DNA from 2 places in the Streptomyces sp. NPDC054047 genome. Region 1 is predicted to be linked to the other one. Evidence: predicted binding sites of a transcription regulator. Region 1 holds the regulator's gene; the other holds the start of a gene.
The links. The regulator HrcA, encoded in region 1, represses chaperone genes, less so after heat shock. The targets are predictions, from matches to a motif close to TTNGCACTCNGNNNNNCNGAGTGCNAA.
Positions count from the first base shown of each region.

Region 2: groL (chaperonin GroEL) is a predicted target of HrcA. The motif match lies at 3,373-3,399, and genes of this name have one in related genera.

Region 1 covers NZ_JBVJKV010000001.1:932,671-939,864, reverse strand. The annotation lists gene ACZ6ZP_RS04320 (SpoIIE family protein phosphatase) at 1-109, shown strand, start outside; gene hemW (radical SAM family heme chaperone HemW) at 195-1,427, shown strand; gene ACZ6ZP_RS04310 (DUF3097 domain-containing protein) at 1,537-2,361, opposite strand; gene ACZ6ZP_RS04305 (MBL fold metallo-hydrolase) at 2,396-3,139, opposite strand; gene hrcA (heat-inducible transcriptional repressor HrcA) at 3,340-4,356, shown strand; gene dnaJ (molecular chaperone DnaJ) at 4,357-5,493, shown strand; gene ACZ6ZP_RS04290 (nitronate monooxygenase) at 5,650-6,747, shown strand; gene ACZ6ZP_RS04285 (16S rRNA (uracil(1498)-N(3))-methyltransferase) at 6,744-7,194, shown strand, end outside.
Region 2 covers NZ_JBVJKV010000012.1:143,020-150,213, reverse strand. The annotation lists gene ACZ6ZP_RS34730 (ATP-binding protein) at 1-1,563, shown strand, start outside; gene groL (chaperonin GroEL) at 1,619-3,244, opposite strand; gene ACZ6ZP_RS34720 (cold-shock protein) at 3,583-3,786, opposite strand; gene ACZ6ZP_RS34715 (MoaD/ThiS family protein) at 4,211-4,486, opposite strand; gene thrC (threonine synthase) at 4,597-5,913, opposite strand; SAM riboswitch class I at 5,931-6,065, opposite strand; gene ACZ6ZP_RS34705 (glucosyl-3-phosphoglycerate synthase) at 6,233-7,177, shown strand.

The DNA of each region.
Region 1 (7,194 bases):
GGGGCTGGACGCGGCGCTGGTGGCGGAACGGATCAAGAGGCTGGTACACGAGTTCTCGGAGAGACCGCCGGACGACGACATGGCGGTGCTCGTGCTTCAGGCGCAGTAGCGGCGGGGCGCGCGGCGAGGCCCTGGGGCGGTGCGGGAAGCCCGCGCGGCGCGGGGTTCCTCCGCGGTGCGGGACAATCGAAGGTATGCCTTCCGCACTGCCCGATGGTGAGCCCATGCCCGAGGACGGCGCGCTGCCCGCGTCCGCCCTGCAGGGAGCGGGGGCCCGTCCCCTCGGCTTCTACCTCCACGTCCCGTACTGCGCCACGCGCTGCGGCTACTGCGACTTCAACACCTACACCGCGACCGAGCTGCGCGGCTCCGGCGGCGTGCTCGCCTCCCGCGACAACTACGCGGACACCTTGATCGACGAGGTGCGGCTCGCGCGCAAGACCCTGGGCGACGACCCGCGCCCGGTGCGGACCGTCTTCGTCGGGGGCGGTACGCCGACGCTGCTCGCCGCGGCCGATCTGGTCCGCATGCTGGGGGCCGTCCGGGAGGAGTTCGGGCTCGCGGACGACGCGGAGATCACCACCGAGGCGAACCCCGATTCCGTCGACCCGGCGTACCTCAGCGAGCTGCGCGAAGGCGGCTTCAACCGCGTCTCCTTCGGGATGCAGAGCGCGAAGCAGCACGTGCTGAAGGTGCTCGACCGTACGCACACGCCCGGTCGGCCCGAGGCGTGCGTGGCGGAGGCGCGGTCGGCGGGCTTCGACCACGTCAACCTGGACCTCATCTACGGCACGCCGGGCGAGAGCGACGACGACTGGCGGGCCACGCTTGACGCGGCGATCGGCGCGGGCCCCGACCACGTCAGCGCCTACGCGCTGATCGTCGAGGAGGGCACGCAGCTGGCGCGGCGGATCCGGCGCGGCGAGGTGCCGATGACGGACGACGACGTGCACGCGGACCGCTATCTGATCGCGGACGAGGTCCTGGGGCGCGCGGGATTCTCCTGGTACGAGGTGTCCAACTGGGCCACCTCCGAGGCCGGGCGCTGCCTGCACAACGAGCTGTACTGGCGGGGCGCCGACTGGTGGGGGGCCGGGCCGGGGGCCCACAGCCATGTGGGGGGCGTGCGGTGGTGGAACGTGAAGCATCCCGGGGCGTACGCGGGGGCGCTGGCCGCTGGGCGCTCGCCGGGTGCCGGGCGGGAGATCCTCGCCGATGAGGACCGGCGGGTGGAGCGAATCCTTCTTGAGCTGCGGCTGCTCGAAGGGTGCCCGTTGACCTTGCTGCGGCCTGCGGGGCTTGCTGCTGCGGGGCGGGCGCTCTCCGACGGCCTGCTGGAGGCGGGTCCCTACGAGGAGGGCCGGGCGGTGTTGACGCTGCGGGGCCGGTTGCTGGCGGACGCGGTGGTGCGGGACCTGGTGGACTGAGGTTCGGGCGCGCCGGACGGGTCGAAGAGCTTTTGGGGGCCCAGGTAGGCAGCCGCGGGGTAATCGGGTGGGTGGGCGGGTGGGAAAAGATCCGTCGCGAAGCGGCGGTCTAGGACTCGACCGCGGTGACGAAGTCGATCAGCTCCTCCACCCGCCCCAGAAGCTCCGGTTCAAGATCCCGGTAGCTGCGCACCGAGCCCAGGATCCGCTGCCACGCGGCGCCCGTGTTCAGGGGCCAGCCCAGCGCCTCGCAGACGCCCGTCTTCCAGTCCTGCCCGCGCGGCACCCGGGGCCACGCGGCGATCCCCACCGACGAGGGCTTCACCGCCTCCCACACGTCGATGTAGGGGTGGCCCACCACCAGGGCCGAGGAAGAACTGACCTGCGCCGCGATCCTGGACTCCTTCGAGCCGGGCACCAAGTGGTCCACCAGGACGCCCAGCCGCGCGTCGGGACCGGGGGAGAAGTCGGCGACGATCGCGGGAAGGTCGTCGATGCCCTCCAGGTACTCGACGACCACGCCCTCGATCCGCAGGTCGTCGCCCCACACCCGCTCGACGAGCTCGGCGTCGTGCCGCCCCTCGACGTAGATCCGCCCCGCACGGGCGACCCGGGCCCGCGCCCCCGGCACGGCCACCGAACCGGAGGCGGTGCGCGTGGGACGTACCGGAGACGAGGCGGCGGACGGGCGGACGAGGGTGACCGTGCGGCCCTCCAGGGCGAAGCCCCCGGGCGTCATCGGGAAGACGCGGTGCTTGCCGAAGCGGTCCTCCAGGGTCACCGTCGGACCCTCCGCCGTCTTCTCGCAGCGGATCACCGCCCCGCAGAAGCCGGTGGCGAGCTCCTCCACCACGAGGTCCGCCTCCGCGGCGACCTCCGGCACGGACTTGGGCTTCTTCCACGGCGGGGTGAGGTCTGCGGAGTACTGGCGCATTCGCACGACGATAAGAGAAGTGGCGTACGACCGGCTACGACACGCCGAAGCGGGCCGCCAGTGTGGCGCGTTGCGCACGGACAAATGCCGCATCGACCACCGCGCCGTGCCCCGGGACGTACAAAGCGTCGTCGCCGCCGAGCTCCAGGAGCCGGTCGAGCGCCGCGGGCCACCGCCCCGGGACCGCGTCGGGGCCCGCCTGGGGTTCGCCCGACTCCTCGACCAGGTCGCCGCAGAAGACGATCTCCGGCGAGCTGTCCGTGCCGGGGACGAGGACCGCCATGTCGTGGCCCGAGTGCCCGGGGCCGACGTTCGCGAGCAGGACCTGCACCCCGCCGCCCAGGTCGAGCGTCCACTCCCCGCACACCAAGTGGTGCGGGCGGACCAGCAGATCGGCGGCCTCCGCCGCGGCGTCCGGGGCGACGCCGTGCCGGACGGCGTCGCCGCGCAGTTCGTCGCGGCCCTTCACGAGGACCGTGTCCAGGCCCACCGCGCCGTACACCTCCACGCCCGCGAACGCCGCGGCGCCCAGGACGTGGTCGAAGTGCGGGTGCGTCAGGGCGAGGTGGGTGACCCGGCGGCCCCCGCCGAGAAGGCCCCGAGCCTGGGTGCGCAGCTGTGCCCCCTCGCGCAGGGTCGCCCCCGCCTCGATCATCAGCGCCGATTCGCCGCCGACGACAAGGCCCGCCGTACAGTCCCAGACCGGGAGGCGCCGCCGCCCCACGTGCGGCGCGAGCCGCTCCCAACCCGCCTCGTCCCAAGCAAGTGCCACGTCCATAAGCCGACGCTAGCCCCGCACGGGCGGCTTGGCAGCCGCTGTCCTGGCCGTTGGACCGACATAGGGGTCCGGCCCTTGCCGGGGTCGTACCTCGCGGCCGTACACTGGGCGGGGTGTTGGCTGGCACTCGCCCGACAAGAGTGCCAGGCGAGGCCACAGGACCGGCAGGTTTCAGGGCAAAAAGGTGGAGGTGTGCGCGGATGCTCAGTGAACGCAGGCTCGAAGTGCTGCGCGCCATCGTCCACGACTATGTCGGCACCGAGGAGCCCGTCGGCTCCAAGGCGCTCACCGAGCGGCACAGCCTCGGGGTCTCCCCGGCCACCGTCCGCAACGACATGGCGGCGCTCGAGGAGGAAGGGTTCATCGCCCAGCCTCACACGAGTGCGGGGCGCATCCCGACGGACAAGGGGTACCGCCTCTTCGTCGACCGGCTCGCGGGCGTCAAGCCGATGGCGGCGCCGGAGCGCAGGGCCATCCAGAACTTCCTCGACGGCGCCGTCGACCTCGACGACGTGGTCGCGCGTACGGTGCGGCTGCTCGCGCAGCTGACCCGGCAGGTCGCGGTCGTGCAGTACCCGTCCCTCACGCGGTCGACGGTGCGGCACGTGGAGCTGCTCTCGCTGGCTCCGGCCCGGCTGATGCTCGTACTGATCACGGACACGGGCCGGGTCGAGCAGCGCATGATCGACTGCCCCGCCCCGTTCGGCGAGACCTCGCTGGCGGATCTGCGGGCGCGGCTCAACAGCAGGGTCGCGGGGCGCCGCTTCGCGGACGTGCCGCAGCTGGTGCAGGACATGACGGAGTCCTTCGACGCGGAGGACAGGGGCACGGTGGCGACGGTGCTCTCCACGCTCCTCGAAACCCTCGTCGAAGAGACCGAAGAGCGGCTGATGATCGGCGGAACGGCCAATCTCACCCGCTTCGGACATGACTTTCCCCTCACCATCAGGCCCGTCCTGGAGGCTCTTGAGGAGCAGGTCGTCCTGCTCAAGTTGCTTGGCGAGGCCACGGATTCGGGCATGACCGTACGGATCGGTCACGAGAACGCCCATGAGGGACTCAGCTCCACTTCCGTGGTCTCCGTCGGCTACGGTTCGGGCAGCGAGGCAGTAGCCAAACTCGGCGTGGTCGGCCCGACCCGCATGGACTATCCGGGAACGATGGGAGCAGTACGCGCAGTGGCACGTTACGTCGGACAGATCCTGGCGGAGTCGTAAGTGGCCACGGACTACTACGCCGTACTAGGCGTGCGCCGCGACGCTTCCCAGGACGAAATCAAGAAGGCCTTCCGAAGGCTGGCGCGTGAGCTTCACCCGGACGTGAATCCGGACCCGAAGACTCAGGAGCGCTTCAAGGAGATCAACGCCGCGTACGAGGTGTTGTCGGACCCGCAGAAGAAGCAGGTCTACGACCTCGGCGGCGACCCGCTGTCCCAGGCGGGCGGCGGCGGTGCGGGCGGTTTCGGAGCCGGTGGCTTCGGCAACTTCTCGGACATCATGGACGCGTTCTTCGGGACGGCGTCGCAGCGTGGCCCCCGGTCGCGCACGCGCCGTGGCCAGGACGCCATGATCCGGCTCGAGATCGACCTGGACGAGGCGGCCTTCGGGACCACCAAGGACATACAGGTCGACACGGCGGTCGTCTGCACGACCTGCAGCGGTGAAGGTGCCGCGCCGGGGACATCCGCCCAAACGTGTGACATGTGCCGCGGTCGCGGCGAGGTGTCGCAGGTCACGCGGTCCTTCCTCGGCCAGGTCATGACCTCGCGGCCGTGCCCGCAGTGTCAGGGCTTCGGCACGGTCGTGCCCACCCCGTGCCCGGAGTGCGCCGGCGACGGCCGCATCCGGTCGCGGCGGACGCTCACCGTGAAGATCCCCGCCGGTGTCGACAACGGCACGCGGATCCAGCTCGCGGGCGAAGGCGAGGTCGGCCCCGGCGGCGGCCCCGCCGGCGACCTGTACGTGGAGATCCACGAGCTGCCGCACGCCGTGTTCCAGCGGCGCGGGGACGACCTGCACTGCACGGTCACCATTCCGATGACGGCCGCGGCCCTGGGCACCAAGGTGCCCCTGGAGACGCTGGACGGCATGGAAGAGGTCGACATCCGGCCGGGCACGCAGTCCGGCCAGTCGGTGCCGCTGCACGGCAGGGGCATCACGCACCTGCGGGGCGGCGGGCGAGGTGACCTCATCGTGCACGTCGAGGTCCTCACGCCGAGCAAGCTGGACGCGGAGCAGGAGCGGGTCCTGCGGGAGCTTGCGCAGCTGCGCGGCGAGGAGAGGCCCACGGGGCAGTTCCAGCCGGGACAGCAGGGTCTGTTCTCGCGCCTCAAGGACGCGTTCAACGGGCGGTAGCGCCTCAAGCAGTGCCTCTTGGCGCCCCCGGCAGCGGATACCCCGTGCCGGGGGCGCCTTGTCGTCCGTGGGTCACTTGTGGTTGCTCGCGCCGTTCCCCGCGCCCCTGCCGGGGCGCGATTCGGTCGGTCGCAAAGGTCGTGGCACGATGCGGTTATGTCCTCCGCGCTGACCGATCTCTGCCGCCTTCCGATCGTGCAGGCCCCTATGGCGGGCGGGGCTTCTTGCCCCCAGCTCGCCGCGGCCGTGTCCGAGGCCGGGGGGCTCGGCTTCCTCGCCGCCGGGTACAAAACCGCCGACGGGATGTACCAGGAGATCAAACAGCTGCGGGGGCTCACGAGCCGGCCGTTCGGCGTGAACCTCTTCATGCCGCAGCCCGAGTACGCCGATGCCGCGGCCGTCGACGTCTACCGCAACCAGCTCGCCGGTGAGGCCGCCTGGTACGAGACGCAGCTCGGCGATCCGGACAGCGGCCGCGACGACGGCTACGACGCCAAGCTCGCGATCCTCGTCGAGGACCCGGTGCCGCTGGTGTCGTTCACCTTCGGATGCCCCACGCGCGACGTCTTCGACGCCTTCGCGCGGGTCGGCACGGTCACCGTCGCCACCGTCACCACGCCCGAAGAGGCGCAGACCGCCCAGTGGTCGGGCGCCGACGCCGTGTGCGTGCAGGGCATCGAGGCGGGCGGCCACCAGGGCACGCACCGCGACAACCCCGAGACGGACGGCGCCGGGCTCGGCCTCCTCTCGCTCATCGCGCAGGTGCGCGAGACCGTGCAGATCCCCGTCGTCGCGGCCGGCGGCCTGATGCGCGGCTCGCAGGTCGCCGCGGTGCTCGCCGCGGGCGCGGACGCCGCGCAGCTCGGCACGGCCTTCCTGGTCTGTCCCGAGTCGGGCGCGAACGTCCTGCACAAGCAGGCCATGACCAACCCGCTGTTCACCCGGACCGAACTGACCCGCGCCTTCTCCGGCCGCCCCGCGCGCGGCCTGGTCAACCGCTTCATGCGGGAGCACGGTCCGTACGCCCCCGCCGCCTACCCCCAGATCCACCACCTCACCAGCGGCCTGCGCAAGGCCGCCGCCAAGGCCGGTGACGCGCAGGGCATGGCGCTGTGGGCGGGGCAGGGCCACCGCATGTCGCGGGAGCTTCCCGCCGGGCAGCTCGTGGAGGTCCTCGCCGCCGAACTGGCCGAGGCGAAGGCCGCGTTGGCGGCCGAAGGGCAGCAGGGGACCCAGCCGGGGAGCGAGGCGTGACCGCGCCCGTCTTCGTCGTCGAGACCTTCGGGAACACTGCCGCGGGCGGCGCCGGACGCTACGTACTCGACGGCCCCGAAGGGCGGCACGCCGTCTCCGTGAAGCGGCTGCACGCCGGAGAGGACGTCGTCCTGACCGACGGCGCCGGCCGCTGGGCCGACTGCGTGGTTCTGGACACCGAGGGCAAGGACCGGCTGGTCCTGCGGATGGACCCCGTACAGGAGGAGGCGCCGCAGGAGCCCCGGATCACCGTCGTGCAGGCGCTGCCCAAGGGCGACCGCGGGGAACTCGCCGTCGAGACCATGACGGAGACCGGCGTCGACGCGATCGTGCCCTGGTCCGCGGCGCGCTGCATCACGCAGTGGAAGGGCGAGCGCGGACTCAAGGCGCTCGGCAAGTGGCGTGCCACGGCGCGCGAGGCGGGCAAGCAGTCGCGCCGGGTGCGCT
Region 2 (7,194 bases), on a different contig from region 1:
TCCGACGCGGCCCTGCTGTTCATGGAACGCGCGGGCGTCACCGAGGAGGACGGCACGGCGGTGGCGGAGATCTGCGCGCGTCTGGAGGGCATCCCCCTCGCCATCGAACTGGCCGCCGCCCGCCTGCCCGAGATGGACCTGGACGCACTCCGGCAGCGCCTGCACACCCGCTTCGAGACACTCGCCTCCCCCGCGTCCGGCGCCTGGCACGGCGAGAGCGACCCCCGGCACCGGACACTGCGCACGGCCATCGGCTGGAGCCACGAACTGTGCACCCCTCCGGAGCGGCTCGCCTGGGCCCGGCTCTCCGTCTTCGCCGGCGGCTTCGAGCAGGAGGCGGCCGAACTGGTCTGCGCCGGCGGCCCGCTCGGCAGCGGGCAGATCGGGGGGCTGCTGTCCGCGCTGGTGGACAAGTCGCTCCTGCAAGCGGTGAAGACCCCGCGCGGGCTTCGGTACTCGATGCTGGACACCGTCCGCGAGTACGGCGCGGAGTGGCTGCGAAATCTCGGCGAGGAACAGCGCCTCGCGCAGCGGCACCGGGACTACTACCGCTGGCTGGTCCGCACCGGCAGCCGGGACTGGGTCGGCCCCGACCAGGTGTCGTGGTACGAGCGGTGCACCGCCGAGCACGCCAACCTGCGTACGGCGCTGGAGAGTTGTCTCGCCGACCCGGACCCGCGCGACAGCCTGGAGATGACCGGCGGTCTGTGGTTCTTCTGGCTCTGCTGCGGCTTCCAGCGCGAAGGCCGCCACTACTTGGACCGGGCCCTCGCCAAGGCCCCCGACCCGGTCCCGGAACCGGAACGCTTCTGGGCCCTGTGGGCCTGCGGGGCGGTGGCCTTCATGCAGGGCGACCTCGAAGCCTCCGACCGGCTGGCGAACCTCTGCACGCCGCTGGCGGACCGGATCGACGATCCGGCGGCGGCCGACGCCGCTCTCTACCTCGAAGGGGTCCAGCTGGTGCTGACCGGGCAGCCGGCAGGGGTGCTCGGCCTTCTCGCACAGAGGCCCAGCGCCCCCGACTGCGGCGGCGGTTCTCCCGCCATCAAGCTCTTCGTGCTCTCTGTCGTGACGTACGCCCAACTCCATCTGGGCGAGTTCGAACGGGCCACCGAGAGCGCCGACACCTTGCGCGAGGAGTGCGAGCGGCACGGCGAGCAGTGGATGCGCAGTTTCGCCTTCTACATGCTCTCCAGGGTGGCACTGGGCAACGGCGACCCTGCCTCGGCCGCCCGGCACGCCCGTGACGCCCTGTCGATCAAATGGCGGCTCCACGACGTCTTCGGTGCCGCCATGAGCATCGACGCACTGACCTCGGCCATGGCCGACCCGGAGCAGACCGGGCGGCTGCTCGGCATCTCCGACGTCCTGTGGCGCTCCAGCGGCGTCGCCCGGATGGGAGATCCCGAGCTCATGGCCACCCGCCAGGCCTGCGAGCGGCGCATCCGCGACGCCATCGGCGACGCGGCGTACGAAGCCGCCTTCCGCGAGGGTCTGGAGACCGACATCGACGACGGCATCGCCTACGCCCTGGCAACGCCCGAGGGCGGCACCCCTTCGTGAGAAGGAGTGCCGCCCTCGGTTCGCGTGAAGCGATGAACCGCTGATCCGCAGGGGATCAGAAGTCCATGTCACCGCCCGGCATGCCGCCGCCGGCCGGGGCAGCGCCCGCCTTCTCCGGCTTGTCGGCGATGACGGCCTCGGTGGTGAGGAACAGCGCGGCGATGGACGCGGCGTTCTGCAGGGCAGAGCGCGTGACCTTCGCCGGGTCGAGGATGCCCTCGGCGATCATGTCGACGTACTCACCGGTCGCGGCGTTCAGGCCGTGGCCGACGGTCAGGTTGCGCACCTTCTCGACGACGACACCGCCCTCGAGGCCGGCGTTGACCGCGATCTGCTTCAGCGGGGCCTCGAGGGCCAGCTTCACAGCGGCGGCACCGGTGGCCTCGTCACCTTCGAGCTCAAGCTTCTCGAAGACGGCGGCGGCCTGGATGAGGGCCACGCCACCACCGGCGACGATGCCCTCTTCGACGGCCGCCTTCGCGTTGCGAACGGCGTCCTCGATGCGGTGCTTGCGCTCCTTGAGCTCGACCTCGGTCGCGGCACCGGCCTTGATGACCGCAACACCGCCGGCGAGCTTCGCCAGGCGCTCCTGCAGCTTCTCGCGGTCGTAGTCGCTGTCCGAGTTCTCGATCTCGGCGCGGATCTGGTTGACGCGACCCTGGACCTGGTCGCTCTCACCGGAGCCGTCGACGATCGTGGTCTCGTCCTTGGTGATGACGACCTTGCGGGCGCGGCCGAGCAGGTCGAGACCGGCGTTCTCCAGCTTGAGGCCGACCTCCTCGGAGATGACGGTGCCACCGGTGAGGATGGCGATGTCGCCGAGCATGGCCTTGCGGCGGTCACCGAAGCCCGGAGCCTTGACGGCGACGGACTTGAAGGTGCCACGGATCTTGTTGACGACCAGGGTCGACAGGGCCTCGCCCTCGACGTCCTCGGCGATGATCAGCAGCGGCTTGCCGGACTGCATGACCTTCTCGAGGAGCGGAAGGAGGTCCTTCACGTTCGAGATCTTCGAGTTGACGATCAGGATGTACGGGTCGTCGAGCGACGCCTCCATACGCTCCATGTCGGTGGCGAAGTACGCCGAGATGTAGCCCTTGTCGAAGCGCATGCCCTCGGTGAGCTCAAGCTCGAGCCCGAAGGTCTGCGACTCCTCGACGGTGATGACGCCTTCCTTGCCGACCTTGTCCATCGCCTCGGCGATGAGCTCGCCGATCTGGGTGTCGGCGGCGGAGATGGAGGCGGTCGAAGCGATCTGCTCCTTGGTCTCCACGTCCTTGGCCTGCTCGAGCAGGGCGCCCGAGACGGCCTCGACGGCCTTCTCGATGCCACGCTTGAGGGCCATGGGGTTGGCACCGGCGGCTACGTTGCGAAGGCCCTCGCGGACCAGCGCCTGGGCCAGGACGGTCGCGGTCGTCGTGCCGTCACCGGCGACGTCGTCCGTCTTCTTCGCGACCTCCTTGACCAGCTCGGCGCCGATCTTCTCGTACGGGTCCTCGAGCTCGATCTCCTTGGCGATGGAAACACCATCGTTGGTGATCGTGGGGGCACCCCACTTCTTCTCGAGGACGACGTTGCGACCCTTGGGGCCCAGGGTCACCTTGACGGCGTCGGCGAGCTGGTTCATGCCGCGCTCGAGGCCGCGCCGTGCCTCCTCGTCGAACGCGATGATCTTGGCCATGTGAAGTGGTCCTCCCGGACAGGGGTGGCATGCTTCCGGATCGCGCCAGCGCCCGCGACGGACGGCCTGCAAGCCTTGTGGTTCCTTGCCCCACCCGGCCTGCGAGCCTCACCGACCCGATCCAAGTTCTGTCACTCTCACTCAGAGAGTGCTAAGCCCAATGATTAGCACTCGACCCCTGCGAGTGCAAGCGCCTCTTACGGATCCCCGACGTACGAGGGGCGCGTGCCCCGGCGACGTTTGAGGGGCACGAGCCCCGGGACGCACGAGGGGCCCGCACCCCTGTCGGGATGCGGGCCCCTCGTCACTCGCTAAGTCGCTGGCCGATCGCGCCGAGATCAGACGGCGAGCTTGACCATGTCCGCCTGCGGACCCTTCTGGCCCTGCGAGATCTCGAACTCCACTCGCTGACCTTCTTCAAGGGTGCGGTAGCCGTCCATCTGAATCGCGCTGTAGTGGACGAAAACATCCGCACCACCGTCGACCGCGATGAAGCCGTACCCCTTCTCCGCGTTGAACCACTTGACGGTGCCCTGAGCCATGCCTAACTCCCCTATTACTGGCCCTTGCACGGACCCGCACTTCGCGGACCCGGGTCAGACCTCACCCCCCCAATGGGTTGTGGAGGCGTGCGCCGGAACGCGTCGACCGCGGCTGAATGTATCTGTCCAACTGCCCTCTGCAACAGGTCAATCGGACGAGAATTCTGGGCACGCCTGATCGGGAATATGCGGAGAATTCACCGGGATTCAGGGCAACTCGGGCCAGACAAATGCCACGGAAAGGGCAAATGGGCAGTGCACTTTGGCTACTTCTTGTCGCCCTCAGGGCGACTTCGTATATGCGCTGGGCACAAACGGGGAAGCTCGCTTCCCAACTGTACCGCGCTCAACCACATGGAATTGCCCCCTCCACTTCTCTCGCGGAGGGGGCAACAGCAATTACGCAGGGTATTTCCTTAAAGGATCAACCACCCGCGACGGCGGGAATGATCGAGACCCCGGCACCGTCCGGCGTGGCCGTCTCCAGGCCCTGCTCGAAGCGGACGTCGTCGTCGTTCACGTAGACGTTCACGAAGCGCCGCAGCTTGCCCTGGTCGTCCAGGACGCGGGCGGCGATGCCGGCGTGGTTCTTCTCCAGGTCGGCGATGACCTCGCTGAGGTTCGCGCCCTCGGCGACGACCTCGGACTGGCCGCCGGTGTAGGTGCGGAGAATGGTGGGGATGCGGACCTTGACGCTCATGGGGTTCACCTCTTGATGCGGGGAGGAAGCGCCCCTGCAAGGGGCGCGGGGAACTGCGCGAGGACGGACCACGACCGTCCGTCGGCGACGGCGGCCGGGCCCTGCGGCGGCTAGCCGGCGAGCCCGGCGCTGCGGAACGCCTCAAGGCTGGGCTTGATCGTCGCCGTCGCCTGAGACGTCTCGGCAACGGCGTCGAGGGTCTTGAGCCCATCACCGGTGTTCAACACGACCGTGGTCAGCGACGGGTCGATGAGCCCCGCATCGAGCAGCTTCTTCGTGACGCCCACGGTCACGCCGCCCGCGGTCTCCGCGAAGATCCCTTCCGTGCGAGCGAGAAGCTTGATCGCGTCCACGACCTGCTCGTCGTTCACGTCCTCCACCGCACCGCCCGTGCGACGCGCGATGTCCAGGACGTACGGCCCGTCGGCGGGGTTGCCGATGGCGAGCGACTTGGCGATCGTGTTCGGCTTCTGGGGGCGTACGACGTCGTGCCCGGCCTTGAAGGCGGTCGACACCGGGGAGCAGCCCTCGGCCTGCGCGCCGAAGATCTTGTACGGCTTGTCCTCGACCAGACCCAGCTGGATGAGTTCCTTCAGGCCCTTGTCGATCTTCGTGAGCTGCGAGCCCGAGGCGATCGGGATGACCAGCTGGTCGGGCAGCTGCCACCCCAGCTGCTCGCAGATCTCGTACGCGAGCGTCTTGGAGCCCTCGCCGTAGTACGGCCGCAGGTTCACGTTCACGAAGCCCCAGCCCTCGCCCAGCGGGTCGCCGATGAGCTCGGAGCAGAAGCGGTTCACGTCGTCGTAGTTGCCCTCGATGCCGACGAGCTCGCCGCCGTAGACCGCGGCCATGACGACCTTGCCCTGCTCCAGGTCGTGCGGGATGAACACGCAGGAGCGGAAGCCGGCGCGGGCCGCCGCGGCACCCACGGCACCGGCGAGGTTGCCGGTGGAGGAGCAGGACAGGGTGGTGAAGCCGAAGGCGCGCGCCGCCTCGATGGCCTGCGCGACAACACGGTCCTTGAAGGAGTGCGTCGGGTTGCCGGAGTCGTCCTTGACGAACAACTTGCCCTGCTCGACGCCGAGTTCGCGCGCGAGGTTGTCGGCCTTGACCAGCTTGGTCCAGCCGGGGTTGATGTTCGGCTTCTCGGCCACGTCCGCGGGGACGGGCAGCAGCGGCGCGTAGCGCCAGATGTTGTCGGGGCCGGACTCGATCTGCTTCCTCAGCGCCTCGGGGTCACCGGTCGGCAGGTCGTACGCCACTTCGAGCGGGCCGAAACAGGCCTGGCAGGCGAAGATCGGACCGAGGGCGTAGAGCTCGCCGCACTCGCGGCAAGAGAGGCCGGACGCGGGGCCGAGATCCACGGACCCACTGCTGGAGGGGGTCGAAGAGGTGGTTTCGTTCGTTGCGACAGTCTGCGCAGCCATGGAGGCGAGGCCCTTTCTCCTCATCTTCCCCGTGACGCATCTCGTCACGAGACGGAATTGGCACCTTCCCCACCGAGACCTCGCGTGCGCGGTCGGCGGGATGGTTGCCGGGGCTTCAACGGGCCGTATCCCTCTGCCCCTCTGGATGAGCGGTATGGCGCCGGGGCTTCAGGGGCTCCGGGCATTTGTCGCGCGATGACCCCGACATGCGATGGTCATCCGCGTTGTTCAAGACTGTAACCGACGGCCTGGACCCTTGAGATAGTCGTCCGAACCGCGAGATGGATCACATGTAGGCCACACACAGGAGGAGCCACCCGTGCTGGAAGAGGCCGAGCGCTGGCTGACCAGGCGTTCCTGGTCCGTTGCCGACCGTCCGCTCAGCGCACTCGTCGCCGCCAAACGGGCGTCGGGAGCCTCGGTGAGTGTCGTCCTGCCCGCGCTCGACGAGGAGGAGACGGTCGGCGAGATCGTCGCCGCGATCCGCCGTGAGCTGATCGAGGAGGCCCCCCTCGTCGACGAGCTCGTGGTGATCGACTCCGGCTCGAAGGACCGCACGGCCGAGGTCGCGCGGGAGGCGGGCGCGCGGGTCGTGCACCGGGACGCGATCCTGCCGCGCATCCCGGCCGTGCCCGGCAAGGGCGAGGTCCTGTGGCGCTCGCTCCTGGTGACCGGCGGTGACATCGTCGCGTTCGTCGACGCGGACCTGAAGGAGTTCTCGGCGGACTTCGTCTCCGGCATCGTGGGCCCGCTCCTGACCGAGCCCGACGTGGACTTCGTGAAGGCGATGTACGACCGCCCGCTGGCCTCAGCCGCAGGTCAGGGCGGCCGGGTCACCGAGCTGATGGCGCGCCCGCTGCTCAACATGCACTGGCCCCAACTGGCGGGGTTCGTCCAGCCGTTGGGCGGCGAGTACGCGGCACGCAGGTCCCTCCTAGAGCGGCTGCCGTTCCCCGTCGGTTACGGAGTGGAGCTGGGCCTGCTCGTCGACGCACTGCACACCGTGGGCCTGGACGCGCTCGCGCAGGTCGACGTCGGCGTGCGCAAGCACCGGCACCAGGACGGGCAGGCGCTCGGCCGGATGGCGGCGGCGATCTACCGGACAGCGCAGCTGCGGCTCGCGCGCGGCCATCTCGTACGCCCCGAGCTCATCCAGTTCGAACGGGGCGAGCGGGGGTTCGAGCCGCGCACCCATGCGGTGGACACGGAGGAGCGGCCACCGATGGCCGACATCGCGGAGTACGCGGCCCGCCGCGTGGCGTAACCACCCCAGACCGGGCA